Regions from separate parts of the Shewanella sp. HL-SH2 genome, predicted to be linked through region 1. Evidence: predicted binding sites of a transcription regulator. Region 1 holds the regulator's gene; the other holds the start of a gene.
What was found. The regulator FliA, encoded in region 1, starts transcription of late flagellar genes. The targets are predictions, from matches to a motif close to CTAAAGNTNNNNNNNNNNNNGCCGATA.
Positions count from the first base shown of each region.

Region 2: ACRWP9_RS05030 (cytoplasmic protein) is a predicted target of FliA. The motif match lies at 4,835-4,861, and genes of this name have one in related genera.

Region 1 is NZ_CP195035.1:1,965,277-1,974,896, reverse strand. Features, by position in the region: gene ACRWP9_RS08610 (chemotaxis protein CheW) at 1-650, opposite strand, end outside; partial or broken gene ACRWP9_RS08605 (ParA family protein) at 634-1,429, opposite strand; gene ACRWP9_RS08600 (membrane anchored protein in chemotaxis locus) at 1,474-1,980, opposite strand; gene ACRWP9_RS08595 (protein-glutamate methylesterase/protein-glutamine glutaminase) at 1,973-3,196, opposite strand; gene ACRWP9_RS08590 (chemotaxis protein CheA) at 3,221-5,431, opposite strand; gene ACRWP9_RS08585 (protein phosphatase CheZ) at 5,447-6,184, opposite strand; gene cheY (chemotaxis response regulator CheY) at 6,198-6,581, opposite strand; gene ACRWP9_RS08575 (RNA polymerase sigma factor FliA) at 6,625-7,344, opposite strand; gene ACRWP9_RS08570 (MinD/ParA family protein) at 7,337-8,218, opposite strand; gene flhF (flagellar biosynthesis protein FlhF) at 8,223-9,617, opposite strand.
Region 2 is NZ_CP195035.1:1,141,587-1,151,206, forward strand. Features, by position in the region: gene ACRWP9_RS05005 (S46 family peptidase) at 1-820, opposite strand, end outside; gene ACRWP9_RS05010 (aromatic amino acid transport family protein) at 1,056-2,258, opposite strand; yybP-ykoY riboswitch at 2,500-2,615, shown strand; gene ACRWP9_RS05015 (TMEM165/GDT1 family protein) at 2,707-3,267, shown strand; gene ACRWP9_RS05020 (STAS/SEC14 domain-containing protein) at 3,419-3,793, shown strand; gene ACRWP9_RS05025 (MliC family protein) at 3,834-4,502, opposite strand; gene ACRWP9_RS05030 (cytoplasmic protein) at 4,596-4,784, opposite strand; gene ACRWP9_RS05035 (MarR family winged helix-turn-helix transcriptional regulator) at 4,999-5,457, shown strand; gene rlmC (23S rRNA (uracil(747)-C(5))-methyltransferase RlmC) at 5,447-6,592, shown strand; gene chrA (chromate efflux transporter) at 6,647-7,798, shown strand; gene ACRWP9_RS05050 (pentapeptide repeat-containing protein) at 7,907-8,881, opposite strand; one part of gene prfB (peptide chain release factor 2) at 9,036-9,110, shown strand; one part of gene prfB (peptide chain release factor 2) at 9,112-9,620, shown strand, end outside.

The DNA.
Region 1 (9,620 bases):
TTTTTAATCGATTCCTCTATTGGCAGTCCTAAATTTTGTCTTACCTTATCTGCACTGGCCTTAATTTCCTGAGCTGTTATTGTCATTTTAGAAGAATCTGGCATAGCTTCAGTTTTGACGTCAGGTTTTACTTCAGGCTTTGAGACTGCCGACAATAACTTTTCAAGTGCTTGCTTATTAATACTCTCACTTGGTTCTGCAAAACTTCTTTCTAGAATCGAATTTAATGGCTGCTGATATTTAACTGCAGCATTTGGTTTATTTAACGCCTCAAAGGAAGTTTTAGAGTATTTATCATCGATTTGATCAACACCTATCGCATCCGCCGTATCCACTCTTTTTGAAATAAACCTCGTCTCAGATAGTTTTTCTGGTTCAGAAAGGTCTTTTGCAAAATGAGAGTCTGGTAAGGTTTTTATCTCTGCTGTGGACTTTTTAGTGATTAAATTTGAAACTAACTTGTCAGAACTTGTTCGACTTATTTTACCTTTTGATATCAGCCCTGTAGAGTCAGAATTCTCAGATGCAACAAATCCCTGCTTTGCATCATTCGATTGCGCAGTTTGTGTATCCTCAGTAGTGTCCGAAGTCGGCTCAGTGAGGAGCATTGTAAAATAATCAAAAACAGTTTCATCAACCGATTTTGACATGTGCTAACTCCCGCGAATCAAGGTAATTTAACAGTAAATTGTAGGCTTTTACTCCACGGCTAGATGGAGAATAATGCGATGCAGGTAAGTGCGCTAAACTGGCATCCCTAAACTTAGTATCTACGGGGATCACATTATCTGGCCATAGGTTTTTATTATATTTCTCTTGCATGTACGACAATGCTATCGGAGAAGCTTTTGTGCGTTTGTCATACATTGTCGGCACGACAGTATAGCTATACCGAGTCTTTTTTAGAACGCCCCATTAGCTCCATCGTTTTAATCATTCTGTCTAAACCTTTAATCGCCAAAAATTCAGTTTGAACAGGAATAACAATATGTTGGCTCGCCGCTAATGCATTAACCATCAATACACCTAAAACGGGTGGACAATCAATAATGGCAATATCATATTTATCTTCTAGTAACACGAGTAGATTACGTAACACCAGGCCCATACCTTCTTGATGCCCTAATGCTCGGTCTAATGTTGCTAATGCCATTGTTGCTGGCAGTAAATCAAGCCCCTCAAGTTGAGTTGGCATAATATATTGTTGGATAAATTCTGCGGTAAGCGACTTATGATTTACAAATACATCATAAAGCGAGCCTGGAACCTCTTCAGAATCAATGCCTAAGTAATAACCTAGTGAAGCATGAGGATCTGTATCTATCATTAAAACACGCTGCCCACGCTTAACTATAGCGCCAGCCAAACTTGCCACAGTTGTGGTTTTACCTACCCCACCCTTTTGATTTGCTACGGTCCAGACTTTCAAATATTCATTCCTCGGCCTGTTATTATGAGTGAGATTCTATCATGCTAGCGTTTTGATTCAGTTTCTTTAGGTAATTCACGTGTAGTTACTCTTATACCACCATGAGGTAAGCGAATAACTTTTACACCATCAGCATTTTCAGACACTAACACATCTGTCGGTGGATTATCGTGAACCATTTGAGTAGCTGAAGGCTCAGTTTTAGAGAACTCTGTTGCTATTTGTGGCCCTAATAACACACTTTGCTGGGGTGAGTTTTCACCGACATTCCCATAAGTGCTGCTCTTATCACGACCTGCAAACTCAATAATTGTTTCAGTTTGATCTGGATGTTGCGCTAACCAATTTGCAATATCAGCAGCTTGCTCATCAGGTACCATCAGTAACACTTGTGAAGCTGCCAACCTTTCTACATCTGCCTTTAAAAGATCATTTTTTTTAAGGGCGTCAAAATATAAACTCGACAGCGCGATTACCGCTAACATTAATAAAAAAAGCATTAAATTGATACCGACGCTGCCACGGTAATATTTAAAACCTTGACTAGCCACGGGAAGTCTCTTTTAAAATTGACTCAGCCATGTTGTCCAAGCTAATAGAGTGACTAGCAATGCCTGCTGAGGCAACAGCTTGTGGCATACCATATACAACACAACTTGCTTCATCTTGCGCCCAAATATTGGCACCAGCAGCTTTCAGCATTCTAGCCCCTTCACGTCCATCTGCGCCCATGCCTGTTAATACTACGGCTAAAATGTCTCCTCCATAGGCTTTAGATGCCGATGCGAAGGTAATATCTACGCAGGGTTTATAGTTCATGTCACTGTTTCCAGGGATAACTTTTAACCGACCTGATATACCCGCTTTTTCTACTAACATTTGCATACCACCCGGCGCTAAATATGCACAGCCAGGCTTAAGCACATCGCCACTTGCCGCTTCTTTTACACTAATCTGGCAAAGGCTATCTAAACGAGTAGCAAAAGCAGGTGTAAACGCCGCTGGCATATGTTGAATAAGTAAAATGGGATGCGGGTAATTTGCAGGGAATTGAGTTAACACCTTTTGCAAGGCTACTGGACCGCCTGTAGAAGTACCAATTAGCAATAATTTATATGATTTACCACTGGCACGGATAGAAGAAGGTAAGTTCGAGACTGTTGATGCATTACCTAATGTTGAGCCTAACGTCGTTCGTGTTGAAGTGTCAGCTGAAGAAGACGATAAGCTCCTACGAGAGGTTAACGAACTTGCCGCATTGGCACTATTTAAGTTTGTGTTGGATGAGCTTAAGCTGCCTGTAAGTGAACTAGAAGACCTATAAGCTGTAGGAGCAGATGGTGATATACGGCTAACAGGTCTAAACACCCTTCTACGCCCTAACGCTTTTATACGTTGTTGTAGCAGAAGTATCGCATCATCTTTATTTGTAGCAATATCTTCAAAACGTTTAGGTAAAAAATCAAGTGCCCCAGCTTCAAGTGCATCTAAAGTCGATTTAGCACCATCATGAGTTAATGATGAAAACATAAGAATAGGAACAGGGGTACTTGCCATAATCGCGCGAACAGCACTTATACCGTCCATCACTGGCATTTCAATATCCATAGTGATGACATTAGGGCTAAGTTCTGCCGCCATTTTAACAGCTTCTTCGCCATTGACAGCCACGCCCACAACTTCGAGTTCAGGATCTTGATTAACAATCTCACTGACTCGACGTCGAAAAAAGCTTGAGTCGTCAACAACTAATACTTTTATAGCCATTTCATTCCTTAAATAATGGAACTTTTATTTTTTATTTTTGGCGTACTGTTTTAATAAACCTGGTACATCTAAAATCAGCGCAATACCACCGTCTGAGGTAATTGTTGCCCCCGCCATACCCGGCGTACCTTGTAGCATACTTCCTAACGGCTTAATAACCACTTCTTCCTGTCCAATTAAACCATCAACCACAAAGCCAATCTGTTTTGTACCTAATTGAACAATAACGACATGGCCGTGCTTTTTATCACCATGTTTAAACTTAGTTTTATGGCTGTGCAACCAATGCTCTAAATAAAATAATGGTACGGCTTTATTACGTACAATAACGGTTAGCTGACCATCTACAACATTGGTTTTGGTTAAATCAAGATGGAAGATCTCATTGACACTTGATAGCGGTAACGCAAACACTTGCTTAGATACATCTACCATTAAGGTCGGCATAATAGCTAACGTTAACGGTACTTTAATTTCTAAAACAGTGCCTTTGCCCTTCAATGAGTCGATATGAACAGTACCGTTTAGCTGAGTAATACGGGTTTTCACCACGTCCATACCCACGCCACGACCAGAAATATCTGATACTTCCACTTTAGTTGAAAAGCCTGGCGCAAAAATTAAATTATATGCTTCGGAATCTGTCATCCTAGATGCAGTATCCTCATCAAGCACACCACGGGTAATAGCTATCTCTTTCAGCTTTTGTGGGTCCATTCCTGCACCATCATCTTCAATTTTCAGTAAGATGTGATCGCCTTCTTGGCTTGCTGATAATGTAATAGTACCTGTTCTTGACTTGCCATTCGCCTCACGGGTAATAGGCATTTCAATCCCGTGATCAACCGAGTTACGCACTAAATGCACTAACGGGTCGGCTAAAGCTTCGACGAGGTTTTTGTCTAGATCGGTTTCTTCACCAATCATAACTAAATCAATTTCTTTATTAAGTGTACGCGCTAAGTCACGCACAACCCGCGGAAAGCGACCAAAAACCTTCTTAATTGGCTGCATACGAGTTTTCATTACTGCGCCTTGCAAATCAGCAGTAACTAAATCTAAATTTGCCAGTGCTTTTGACATTTCCTCGTCTTCACGAGTAACGCCTAAACTAACTAACCTATTTCGGACTAATACCAACTCACCGACCATATTCATAATTTGATCAAGTCTAGCGGTATCAACACGAACAGTTGTTTCTCCCTGAGGAACAGATGCAGCCGCTTTTGTTGGCGCCTTATCTTTAATAACCACGTCAACATTTGCTACAGGAGCAGGTGCTTTAGGTTGAGGAAATGGAGCTGCAGCGGCCTTTACTGGCTCAACGTTTTTGGGTGCGGCAGTTTTGAGTGTTGCAGCAGAGCTTGACGCTGAAGTATCTACTTTAGCAGGCGAAGAACCTTTCCCGTGAAGCTCATCAAGTAATTTCTCAAACTCGTCGTCGGTTATATCATCTGAGTCTACCATTTGAACTGGAGGCTCTACAGATTTAGCTGGTGCAGGTTTACTCTCAGCTGCACTTAATTTATTTGAACCATGAAGTTCATCTAACAATGCTTCAAATTCGTCATCAGAAATTTCATCTGAGCCAACAGGAGCTGGAGCTGATTGCTGAGGTGTTTTAGCTGTTGATGAAGTAGTTGCTACAGGACTATTACCTTGACCATGAAGCGCATCTAATAATGCTTCAAATTCGGACTCATTTATTTCGTCAATATTAGTGTCAGCGCTAACATTGTCTTCAATGAATTCTGGTTGATTGACAGGCGCGATTTCCTCTACGAGTTCTTCTACTGACTCTTGAATCAGCTCTTCACTCTGCCCGCCCATTTCTGATGGCAAAGGTGCACCCGAACTGAGTAGCTTCAATTTATTAAGTAGTTCGACTTCAACAGGATCTTGTTCTTCGCCTTGCTGAGTTTGGGCAAACATAATGTTAATAGCATCAACTGCCTGCAAAATGATATCCATCAATTCTGCATTAACACTCCGTTTGCCGGTTCTCAATAGATCGAAGGTATTTTCCGCTTCATGGCAGACGTCTACCATAGGTTTCAAACTTAAAAAACCAGCTCCACCTTTTACAGTATGGAAACCGCGAAAAATAGCATTCAACAAATTACTGTCATCAGGATTATTTTCAAGCGCAACTAACTGCTCTTGAAGAAGCTCTAAAATCTCACCAGCCTCTACCAAAAAGTCCTGGAGTATCTCTTCATCAACATCAAATGACATTCAACTGACTCCTAATTAGAAACCCAGACTGGATAGCAAATCATCAACTTCATCTTGACCTGCGACCACGTCATCACGCAATTCTGCGTGCATAATTGGGCCCTCTGCCTCTATTTTATTCTCTTTTTTAACAGTTTCCGGTTGCGGCGTATAATCACCAAATACTGTCAACATAGAGACTAGATTATTTTCGACTTCGCGAACTAAGTCGATAACTCGACGGATCATTTGCCCTGTTAAGTCTTGAAAATCCTGCGCCATCAGTATTTCATTTAGTAATTGTCGTAAACGGGTTGTATCGTGTTCACTATGTGACATAAGCTGCTGAACATCATGACAAAGTTTTTTGAACTCACTCAACTCTATGTCTCGACGCATTAACTTATCCCACATAGGGGTAACAGATTTTATATTGGTAATTATTGTATCGGCCAAAGGTAAACATTCTTCAACTGCATCCATGGTTTTATTTGCAGCTTGTTCTGTCATATCAATAACGTAATTTAATCTCTCTTTAGCATCCGGTATTTCAACCTTGGCTAATTCTGATAAACGGTTATCTACCTGAAAATCTTGAAGTGCACTATGAAGTTGACGTGTTAATTTCCCGACTTCTTCAAATAATTCACGCTGTATTGGTGTAGCGAGTTCTCTAACAACGTCGTCAGCTTGATCTTGCTCCCCCGCAGTAAGCAGTTCGACAAGTTGCTGGGCCTGCTCGAGAGTAATTAACCCCGATATTATTGGCTGCATAACTTATCCTTGCTTAAGCGAGACGTTCAAAAATTTTATCTAATTTCTCTTTAAGGGTAGCCGCTGTGAAAGGTTTAACAACATATCCATTCACACCTGCTTGGGCGGCTGCAATAATTTGCTCACGCTTAGCTTCTGCCGTAACCATCAAAACAGGTAAATGTTTTAATGAATCATCGGCACGAATAGCCTTCAGCAAATCAATACCTTGCATACCAGGCATATTCCAATCTGTTACAACAAAGTCAAAATCACCTTTTTGCAACATAGGTAAGGCTGTTGATCCATCATCTGCTTCTTGGGTATTATTGAATCCCAAGTCTCGCAACAAGTTCTTTATGATACGTCGCATTGTTGAAAAGTCGTCAACAATAAGAATCTTCATATTCTTGTCCAAGGTTTCCTCCGGTGAGCTGACACTCTAGTGCTCTAATTAATAATTATTGTTGTGTCCAATGCTTGAGTTTGCCTTTTAATCTAAGCATAGCCTGACTTAATATCTGACTAACCCTAGATTCGCTTACTTCAAGAATTGCACCGATTTCTTTTAAGTTTAACGCTTCGTCATAGTACAGTGAAAGTACTAATGCATCTCTTTCTGGTAAGGTTTTAATTGCTTCCACCAGCGCTGATTTAAATTGCGTTTCAGCTAATGCTTCAAAATTATCATCTGGTATTCCATCATCTGTGACTAACACATCTTGCGAAATACCTAAATCTTCTATGCCTATGATTTTCCCAACAGAAACATCATTTAAAATATGATGGTACTCATTGAGCGACATATCAAGTTTTTCTGCAATTTCTGTGTCACGAGCATCACGTCCCAATCCTTGCTCTAGTTCGTCAATAACCTGCGCAACCCGGCGATTATTGCGATGAACTGAACGAGGAACCCAATCACCACGGCGGATTTCATCAATCATAGCACCGCGTATCCGAATGCCTGCAAAGGTTTCAAACTTAGCCCCTTTGGTGTCATCAAATTTTGATGACGCTTCAAGTAACCCTATCATGCCAGACTGTAGCAAGTCGTCGAGTTGCACTGAAGCAGGTAATCGCGCCAACATATGATGTGCAATTCTTTTTACCAGCGGTGCATACTGTTCAACAACGGATGTTTTATTATCGAACTGAGTATACGCGGCGGCTTTATTCACTCACTCTATCCTCTTGTGTTTCTTTGCGTTGGACTAAACGTTCAACAAAAAACTCTAAGTGTCCACCCGGCTGTTGTGGAACTGGCCAGCTCATAATTTTATTTGCCAGGCCGTGATAAGCAATGGCTGATGGCGACTTTGGATACGCCTCAACAACTAACTTTTGCTTTCGCACAGACTTACGCAAATTCTCATCAAATGGCACGGTTGCAACTAGCTCTAAAGCAACATCTAAAAACCGATCCGTTACTTTACTTAGTTTAGCAAACAATTCCATTCCTTCACGTAAACTGCGTACCATATTAGCCACAATTTTGAAATGAAATACACCGTGTTCACGGCTTAATATTTTTATCAGTGCATAGGCATCTGTAATAGATGTCGGTTCATCGCATACCACAATTAATACATCTTGTGATGCCCTTGAGAAACTCAGTACCATATCTGAAATACCTGCCGCGGTATCGACAATTAATATGTCAAACTGTGTACGCATCTCACTGAAAGCACGAATTAATCCTGCATGTTGAGCCTGGGTTAACTCAACCATAGCTCTGCTTCCAGACGTTGCAGGAACAATACCAATACCTTTAGGGCCTCGAACAATGATATCGTCTAATTCGGCATCGCCAGATAAAACATGAGATAAATTTTTCTCGGCACGAATTCCTAACATCACATCAACGTTAGCTAAACCAAGATCCGCATCTAATACTAAAACACGTTTACCTTTTTCCGCTAGGGCAACGGCAGTATTTATAGAAACACTGGTTTTTCCTACCCCACCTTTTCCACCGGATACGGCAATTACTTTAACTTTTTCGTTATTTGGTTGATTCATCATACGTAAACCACTTGCTTGATCACGGGTCATATTCTTACTCGAATGCATAAGTCATTTCATTCGACCATGCGCTTGTGTCTTGAGAAATTACTTGTTCTGTTTCATTTAACGCGGCTAAAGCTTGCTTAGCCAGAGCTAAAGTATCTGCTACTTTTATGTCTTCAGGAACACGTTGGCCATCAGTCACATAGCTTAATGGTAACTCATTTTGTATCAGAACGCTCAATGCACCTGCAATTGATACAGATTCATCTAATTTGGTTAAAATTACACCCGCTAATGGAATGCGTTTAAAATGATTAACCGCGTCTTGTAATACTCTGCGTTGCCCTGTTGCCGACATCACTAAATAGCTGCGAATTGGGATCCTACTGTTTGCTGTCAAATTATCAAGTTGTTGATAAAGACGCATATCACGTTGCCCCATACCCGCTGTATCTATAAGTACTAACTTACGACTTCTAAATTGGTACAAAATCTGTTCTAGCTCGGTGACATCATGTGCTTGCTTTACTGGACACCCCATTATTTTGCCATAAGTTGCTAATTGCTCATAGGCGCCAATACGATAATGATCCGTTGTAATAAGTGCAACTTGATCTGCACCATGTTGTGCTGCAAAACGTGCAGCAATTTTTGCCAGAGATGTCGTTTTACCAACACCAGTTGGTCCAACAAAAGCCACAACGCCTCCGCGCTTTACAATATCATCACCTTGGTTGTCAAGTAAGTTAGCCAAACTTTGTGGTAATGAACGCACTAATTCCGCTGGATTATAGTGTTGACTCAGAGATGAAAGTTTAGCTGCAACGGGTGCTGAAAACTCTGCAGCAAGTAGTTTACTTTCAAGCATAGCACCCACAGGATCTTTCCGCTTTTTTTGTTCAGTCATCAATGAAGATACTTGATGAGTCAGTAAGTTACGTAATGAAGCCATTTCTTCACGAAGCGCATCCATTTCAGTCGAACTGACTTTATTATTTTTTGACTGCTTATCAAATCCAGCCTGTTGCTGATACTGAGGTTTAGCTGGCTTGGCGTCAGCTGTCGCACCTTGTAATTGGCGCGCCCATTCAGGTAAATCAGAGTCATCTTGTTTAGGAGGCATTTGCTGACTTAAGCGGCTTTGTTGTTTCTCTAACAACGCTTGTAATGAATCTGCCGCTGGCGGTGGATTAATTTTTGTTTTTGCCTTGATTACAGAGTTAGATGCAAGTGATACGCGATCCTCACTAAGATCCATAAAGCCTGGAGTTGGTGTTGCCATTGCGGCACGCGCCTTAGGCTCATCGTAATCAACGGCGGCGACAATCTCAATCCCGCCTGCCACTTTTTTATTCGACATAATGACAGCGTCAGAACCAAGGGTCTCTTTGACTTGCGCTAATGCTGCGCGCATATCTTTGGCAAAAAATCGTTTAATTTTCACTTA
Region 2 (9,620 bases), 820 kb from region 1:
CAGTGCGGTAACGATTAGTGCTACCCGGATAGCCTGCGACCATCACAAAGTCGCCATCACTAACGCCTTTAGCTGACACTTTTAAGAAACTTTTTGGCTCATACGGGACGTTGTCTGCATGGAAGTCCGCAGGCTTGCCATCTTTGCCTACATAAGCGCGATAAAATGAGAAGTCACCAGTATGACGAGGCCACATCCAGTTATCGATATCGCCACCATATTTACCGACACTACCAGCTGGGTTATAGGTTAAACGAACATCACGTATTTCGAGTTGTTTAACAAGGTAATATTCTAAGCCACCATGGAAGCTATATACCTGGCAGTGATAGCCATCTTCTTTTTCACATTCAGCCACTAAGGCCTTTTCTTGTTGTTCGATACCGGTGTAAAAGTCGTTGCCTACTTTATCCATTTGGCCTTTTTTAACTTTATCGGTTACATCGGTTACCGCTTCGGTAACATAAACGCGCGACCCTGGTGTTGCCGGTAACTCTTCTTTATATGTTTTGGCTAAGAAGCCATCTTTTAATAGATTTTTTTCTGGGGTTGAGTTGTACTGAATTGCACCATAAGCACAGTGATGGTTAGTAACAACTAAGCCTTTTGGTGACACAAAGGATGCAGTACAACCTCCTAAACTAATGACCGCATTCATAGGGAATTCAGTGAGTTTAGAAATTGATTTCGCATCTATTTCTAAGCCTTTTTCTTTGAGCATGTCAGCCATGGCGGGTAACTGGTGTGGCTGCCACATGCCTTCATCGGCTTGGGCAGTAAAACTGGCAGCAATCGCCGCCGTAAGTAACCATGTTTTCATTGTTATAAGTCCATTTTGATAAAGTAATCACATGCTCAAGTGGTTTGGCAGTATGTGAAATAAACCGAATATACATTAGTGTATTTATTATTTTAGATATTTAGCGTGATGTTTAAACGACTATATTGACCCACAAAAAAGTCAGGCCTAGGCCTGACTTTAACAAAACTTGTAACAGGTTAACAGCGTCAGAAAAAACCAGTTACAAACTAAATTTAATTCTGTTAGCTATCCATTAACCCAATGCGACCATTAACTGTGCAATCACAATTAAGACCCCAATAATACCTGCTATTATCAGTGCCGGCATGCCACCCATCACTTGATAACCACCTAAGTTCTGAGGCCGCTGCTTTAGTGCCATCACGATCGGTAAAAATATGATCATCACAACTAAAGGAATAGCCGCAAAACCTAATACTTGAAAGAAGCCATCTGGATAGAATAAAGCACATAATAATGGCGGAATAAAGGTAATTAACCAGGTTTGAATACGGCCAGCGACATCACTTCGAGCACGAGTCAGTTCAGCCACATAATCAAACAGACTCATGGTGACGCCTAAAAATGAAGTGATGAGTGCGAGGTTGGCAAAAATATCAATAAATTGGCTGACAATTTGTGACTCAACTAACCCTTGTAGTGCCATTACCAGTTTAGGCAATGAGCCCCCAAGTTGATGAACTGTGGAGCCACCTAGCGTTCCTAATGTGACCAATAACCATAAAATGTAGCAAACTAATGGAATTGTAGAGCCAATTAACAGTACTTTACGCAGTGATATTGCATCACCATCAAGATAGCGCACAATCGTGGCAATACACACATGGAAACCAAATGAGGTAAACACCACAGGAATAGCAGCTAGCCATAAGTGAGTTAACTCATTGCCTTGAGCGACTTCACTCATTGTGTTAGTCAATGCAACAGCTAAATTAACATCTGGCAGTAAAAAGGCGACCACTAATACCAATAATACCACCATGGCGGTAAACAGCACTCGAGAGACTTTATCTATCCAGCTAACACCTACAGCAATAATGCCACCAAAAATGACGGTGAATAATAGCACTGCTGCTTGATTACTTAAGTTAAGACCTAATGGGGCTAAGCGGGTTTCCAGTAGGGAGGAGCCACCCATTAAATACACCATGGTTAAGGCGAATAATAAACTTAAAAACGATCCACCTTGAATTAATTGCCCTACCTTACCTAATGTTTTACCGGTAATGGCATGGACATTATCGCCTATACCGGTACGTAAATTGATTTCTAACATGAGTAAAGAGGTGTATGCAGAGATGCCCCAAATGACAATGAGCAGCAAGATAGCTGGGACGATCCCCAGTGCCGCAGTGGCTAAAGGTAATGCAAGCATGCCACCACCAATAGCAGTACCAGCGACTATCGAAATAGATCCAAGTGTTTTAAAATTCACGAACGCGTCCATATAGTTATTGTTTTATTGCAAGCGACATTAGCAGAAGGCAAACAGCTCAAGCAAGAAACTTAGTCGTTTAAAGAATTTTTGCACTGTGTAGAAACAATTACATAACATTTAGCCCGCCAACATCAAAGCCAATATTTGTATTGTGCATTCATTAGCTGGCTTGGGAATTAGGAAATGAGAAGAAGGGCATTATGATGTTGTATGCCTTTTAAGTTTGGGTTATATTGCAGCCCTCGTTTTAGGGGAGTAGCTAGCTTTAAGTTGTTGCCATCAATAACTTTTGGCGTTTATATCAACATAATTGGCCATATTGCCATGGTATAAACAACAAAGAAGCCCTTTGTTAAGCAAGACCTAGTACGGTAACAGTAGCTTAGAGGGCTTGCTGTTGCTTGTGCTTGGTTTATATGCCCTCTAATAACGCTAGGATTTTCCCTTGGAAGCACTTCTTACTTCAACCTTTACCGTGGCTATTGCTGAAATTGGCGATAAAACTCAACTGTTAGCATTATTGTTAGCGGCGCGTTTTCGCAATAAATCAGCCATTGTTCTAGGTATTTTGTTGGCAACACTACTCAATCATTTTGTCGCGGCTTGGGTCGGACAGTTTGCTATTAGCTGGCTTGATCCTCAATGGGCTAGCTATGCCGTTGCATTGTCATTTTTTGCTATTGCCCTATGGGTTCTGATACCCGATAAAATGGATGAGGATGATAATAGCTTTTATAAACTAGGCGCGTTTATGGCTACCTTCATTTTGTTCTTTATTGCCGAGATGGGTGATAAAACTCAAATTGCCACAGTCGTATTAGCGGCTAAATATGATGCACTTGCCATGGTGGTAATAGGCACTACATTAGGGATGTTAATAGCCAATGTGCCAGTGGTATTACTGGGTCATTTTAGTGCTGATAAATTACCGATGAAAATGATCCACAGAACTTGTGCAGCTTTATTTGTGGTGCTCGGCGTAGTCACTCTATTGTATGGCGTGTGATCGCTACAAAAGCCGATTCTATTAAGTGTGCGCTAATCGGCGTTATCTATTGCTTAAAAGTGCTTAAATTATAGTCAGTCGATAATCGGGTTGGGGATTAGATTTACTTCAACCTAGATTAACCATTGAAAATAAATGTAGAGGTTGAGTTATGCAAAGACATGGGATCACAATAGGAATTGAGCGTCATCAACAACACTTTTTTATCATTATGAAGGTGGTGGGTAAGCTCACCCATGAAGACTATCAAATTATTACTCCGATACTGGATGATGCATTAGCGCAAGTTGCTAAGCCTAAGATGAACATGTTTGTGGATATAAGCGAACTTGAGGGCTGGGAGTTACAGGCCGCTTGGGATGACTTAAAGCTTGGAGTTAAACACCGTACCAGTTTTAATAAAGTGGCTATTTTTGGTGACCAAAATTGGCAAGATTTAGCTGTAAAAGTGGGGGGATGGTTTATTAACGGCGAGATGATGTCTTTCAACGACAAACCTCAAGCTTTTGAGTGGTTGCAAGATTAACCACCCTTATTTGATTACTTTAGACTGCCATGTTATCTATTTACTCGACTATTAACTTACAACTTATTGGCAGCTGATTAACTTGTTCAATCGTCGCCTGTTGTTGATGAGTCCATAGGCTAGTATTCTGCGCCTGGTATTTAGCGCCAGAAGCCGTACGGGTTAATAGTCCTAATTGGGATAAATTTGCTGGAGGCACGCTAGATGTTTTTTTCGCCTGACTGTAGCTGAATACTGCGGCTGGGATGACGGTATTATTATAAAAATAGGCTGTTAATTTGTTCTGTGGATCATGGCCACATTGATAATAAGTTGCACTTGGCACCTCTACAGCGCCTGCTAGAATTTGTAGCTCAGTTATACGAGATTGGTAATTAAGCTTAGTACATTCTTTAGGGTTATTGGCTTTCCAGCAATCATTACGGCCTTTAATCCAGCCTCTTTGCTCAGCTTTAATCTGGTTAACTTGCTGCCCATCGACTTGTGAAACTAATTGGCTGAAAAGGGGCTGTAACTGAATATCCAGTAGAGCCAACTCTTCAGATTGGCAAATAAGCTTCTCAATAGACCCGCGTGCTTTATTGCACTCAAAGCTAGGCGCTTGAGCCACAGACGTAGCGGCGTAGCTCTGCGCAATTGGAGTTAAACCAATCACAGTTAAACCAACCGCAGTTAACCCAACAGCAGCCAAAGCCGATAAATTTTTCATCAATGTATTTCTCTATCCATTATTCATGACAGACCATAATGACGTAATCACTAAGGTGTCGCAATTTAAGATAGCTAATTACACAGTAAAAATTTAGGCAGTCGTATTAATATTGTGACCTGCATTGCCAACAGGTGCTGGAGGCGCTGCTGCTTCAATAAGTTGCAGTGCCATTTGACCTTCCACTTTTTGTTGATCCTTCGCCATAACAGCGGCTTTCAAGCTATGGCCTGAATCAATATTTGCTGGCATGTTGCTTGGAGCGTTTACCGAAATTGTCATATAAACCTCACTTTTATTAAATAATGGTTTTTGTATTCTGTCTATTTGTATATCGGCAGGCGTATTGAATACTGTAGCAAAGATATCGGATTAATATGCTTCCCTAACAAAATATAATAAATTCTTGGCAAAGTATTCTCTGTTGTTGGCAAATATTATAGATTGTGCACAACTAGAATATGTTATACTTGAGCAAATTTTAAAGGGAATATTTATGCCATCAGCCAACCCATTAGCACTTGAAAATCAGGTGTGTTTTTCATTATATAGCGTCACTAATGCGATGATCCGTGCTTATCGCCCTTTGCTTGATGAGTTATCACTGACATATCCGCAGTATTTAGTCATGTTAGTGTTGTGGAAAGAGGCGGGCATAAGCGTTAAAACCTTGGGCGAGCGATTGCATTTAGACTCAGGTACGTTAACCCCCTTACTTAAGCGCTTAGAAGTAAAAAAGTTAGTAATACGAGGCCGTAGTGAAGAAGATGAGCGAGTTAGAGTATTACACCTTACCGAACAAGGCCAAATGCTACGCCAACAAGCTGAATCAGTCCCTGAAATGATGCGTTGTAAAGTGGGTGGCGATCTGGCACAACTTCAGCAGCTTAAAAGTTTATGTGATAACGCGTTAAAAGTACTTAATTCTGATAAGGCATCAAGTTGTGAAGTGTGAGTTTTTTGAAAAAGGTCATTGTTTATCCTGTCGTGATATTCAAATCCCTATGTCAGAACAGTTACAGCATAAAATGACCAAACTACAGCAGTTTTTTGGCCAATTGCCTGTTGAGCAATGGCTTGAGCCTATTGCAAGCCAAGAAAATCGTTTTCGCAATAAAGCTAAAATGGTGGTGTTAGGTGCAGCACATCAACCTATTTTAGGTATTGTCGATCCCCAGGGGCAGCCCATTAGTTTATGCGATTGCCAACTCTATCCTGAAGATATGCGGCAGCTATTACATAGATTGCAATTGTTTGTGCAACAAGCGGGAATTCCGCCGTATCGAGTCGATAAAAGTAAAGGTGAGCTTAAATTTATTCTGCTCACCAGAAGTTATATCTCTGGTGAATTTATGCTGCGCTTTGTGCTGAACAGTGAACAGGCAATTTCACGAATTAAGCGAGAACTACCTCAGTTACAGGCTGAATTTCCTAAAATCAGTTTAGTGTCGGTTAATATTCAACCTGTTCATATGGCGATTTTAGAGGGCGATCAAGAAATATTTTTAACCGATCAAACCCGTCTTGCTGATCGCTTTAATGATGTGCCTTTATATATTCGTCCTAAAAGTTTTTTTCAAACCAATCCACAGGTAGCTGAGCAACTTTATCAAACTGCTCGAGAGTGGGTCGCTGCATTTAATCCACAACATATTTGGGATTTATTTTGTGGGGTGGGTGGATTCGGACTGCATTGTGCAAGTGGCAAAATTCGGTTAACTGGGATTGAAATTGAGGCCGAAGCGATCGAGTGTGCCAAGATGTCTGCCGCAGAAATGGGTCTAGAGGACATCAGCTTTAGGGCGTTGGATTCAACCGACTTTGCTAATGGGATCGCAGCAAATGATAAACCTGATTTGATTATTGTTAATCCGCCAAGGCGCGGAATAGGCGAGTCGCTTTGTCAGTCATTAAGCGCATTTTCACCTAAAGCGATAGTTTATTCGAGTTGTAACCCAATCAGTTTAGTGAAAGATTTGGCTATGATATCAGGATATAAAATTACCAAGGTGCAGTTGTTTGATATGTTTCCACATACCGACCACTATGAAGTGCTGGTGATGTTAGAAAAGAACTCTCTTTGTCATTAAGTATTCATAATAGTGTCATAAACTAAATCGATATAAGAATATTAGGGACTCAGCATGTGGCAAATTTTTAGTCGTTTTTTAGCATTAGGATTAATTAGTTTCGGTGGCCCAGCTGCACATATTGGTTATTTTAGAAAAACCTTTGTACAAGATTTAAATTGGCTGGATGATAAGCAATACGCCAGTTTTGTCGCATTGAGCCAGTTTATGCCAGGGCCTGGTTCAAGCCAAGTTGGCTTTGCGATTGGTTATCATAAAGGTGGATTGCCCGGGGCATTTGCAGCATTTTTAGGTTTTACACTTCCTTCATTTTTACTGCTATTTCTATTTGCTATATCCACTGCCAGTTGGTTGCAATTGGACATGGTTGCAGGTGCTATTCACGGTTTAAAATTACTTGCTGTTGTTGTAGTCGCTGATGCTACTCTGGGTATGTTTAAGCAATTTTGCCAACGTAAAACGGCGCAATGTTTAATGGTAGCCACTGTCGCGTGTATTTTATTATTTCCGGCATTATTAACACAAATCGTGGTATTAATTGTTGCGGCTATTATTGGTGCCTTAGTTCTGACTCGCGGTGAAAATACCTCCCCTGATACACCTGAAATAAAGTTGAATTTACTGTGGTTAGCTATTTTTGTTTTAGGGTTAATTGCTTCTTACTTTTTAGCATCTCAGCCCGATAGTCTTGGGCAAATTTTTGGACAGTTTTATCAAGTTGGCAGTTTAGTGTTTGGTGGCGGCCATGTTGTACTGCCGCTACTTGAGGCTAATGTTGGCGATCTTGTTACCCAAGATAGGTTTTTAACCGGCTATGCGCTAGCACAGGCTGTACCTGGGCCTATGTTTACTCTGGCGACGTTTCTTGGGGCTGATATTTGGCAAGAATCACCCATTTTAGGTGCACTTTTCGCCACCATCGCTATTTTCATCCCCGGATTTTTATTGATGTTAGTGGCATTAAATAGCTGGGGAGCCATTAGTCAACGTCCGGTTATCGCTGGTGGACTAGCTGGAGTGAATGCCGCAGTGGTAGGGTTACTGTTTGCCGCCTTGTATCAGCCTGTTTTTAGTAGTGGTGTGGCGAGTTCACTCGATATGGCATTGGTGGTAATTGGCTTTGGAGTATTAAAAATATTTAAGCCTAATATCGTGTTGCTTGTTGCCGGCTTTGCAGCTTTTGGCGCACTGTTAAGCTTGTTGTGAGCTAGCATTAATATCCGTTGTATCACGCTTTTATTACCACAGTAGAACCTGGTTCAGTGTTTGTCATGGCAAGCGTGTTGGGAAAGTTAGCCTTAAGCCTGCCAATGATTAACGATTCATTTTTTTTACAAATACCACGACGAATAATGCAATCGTAAAGCTACCCGTAAAGGCCTCGATTGCCGCAACCAATTTGGAGTAGCCAATGGGTGTAAAGTCGCCATAACCTAAGGTGGTAAAGGTAACAACTGAATAGTAAATGCAGTTTAGAAGCAGCTTAATGTTTTGGCTAATGCTATTGTCGAAGTTGAATTGATGGATTTGTTCACCATAGCTAAGACCGGTGAAAAAGAAACAGATTGCAATCAGTGCCATAGAAAACCCTATCACTCGAAGAGGGGCTTCACCATAACCACACAATAGATCAATTGACTTAGATATCATGCGTTTTGATGACCACTTAGGCATCTGATGTCGTCGCATTATGAGCTCGTTACGCATAAAATGTCCGGCCATGGCAAATAAGCCTTCACGATCGGCAGCTTTACGTAAGTCACGATATATCTCTTCAGACTGTTGGTAATAATCCAAGGCAATTTCTATTTCTCCCAACCTATCTGCTTTACGAGCCATACGTTCTTGCTTGATTTTCGTTCCCGTATAAATGTTTTCAATTTTGGCACCTTTCCATTTTACGCCTAATAGATTGGTGTTGGTTAGGTTGGCGCAATGCATATTGGCATCACGTAAATCGGCCTTCATTAAGCTAGCTTGTTCAAGGTTGACATTGAACATATGTGCGCCTTGAAGGTTAGCTCGATATAGCTCTGCATGACTCATATCAAAACCTGTTTTTGCATGATGTTTAACTAAGTCAACACCCGTTAAATTTGCCCGCTTTAAACTAATGCCGCGAAGCATTCCTCCGCTACGAGCAAAAGCTTCAAGCCTAGCTTTGTCGTCAGGCTTGTTTTTAATACTGCGTGGGTCATGCCAGTAACAAAGACCTGAAGGCTCTGCAGCTTCATGGCAGGAAAATCCTTCATCTTCGTGGTAGCAACAAGTTGGGTTATCTGAGTTCATTATTACAGTATAGCTAAGCTATAAAATCTTGATAAATTCAGTTGAAATATATTCGACTTAATTAACCCCACTTCGGTCTAGGTTTAGTGCCGCGCATGGGGTAAAATACGCCGTTAAACCTTTTGTTAACCGCTATTTTTTAAGTTGAAAATTCATGTTTGAAGTTAATCCGGTAAAATTCAAAATTAAGGAGCTGGCCGAGCGCACAGAACTTCTTAGGGGGTACCTTTGACTACGCTGCTAAAAGTGAGCGTTTAGAAGAGGTTAGCCAAGAGCTTGCAAGTTCAGAAGTATGGAGTGAACCTGAGCGTGCCCAGGCGTTAGGGAAAGAGCGTTCAGCCCTTGAAGCGGTTGTAAAAACCATTGATGATATGGATTCTGGCCTTGAAGATGTCGCTGGGTTATTGGAATTAGCCATTGAAGAAGACGATGAAGAAACCTTTAATGATGCCAGTAACGAAATTGCCGAACTTGAAAAGCGTCTAGCAGATCTAGAGTTTCGCCGTATGTTTGCTGGCAAAAATGATGCTGCAAGCTGTTATCTTGATATTCAATCAGGTTCAGGTGGAACAGAAGCACAAGATTGGGCCAATATGGTACTGCGTATGTATTTACGCTGGGGCGAAGCGCATAACTTTAGCCCAGAATTGATTGAAGTTACCGCTGGGGATGTGGCCGGTATTAAAGGCGCTACCATTAAGTTTACCGGGGAATATGCGTTTGGCTGGATGCGAACTGA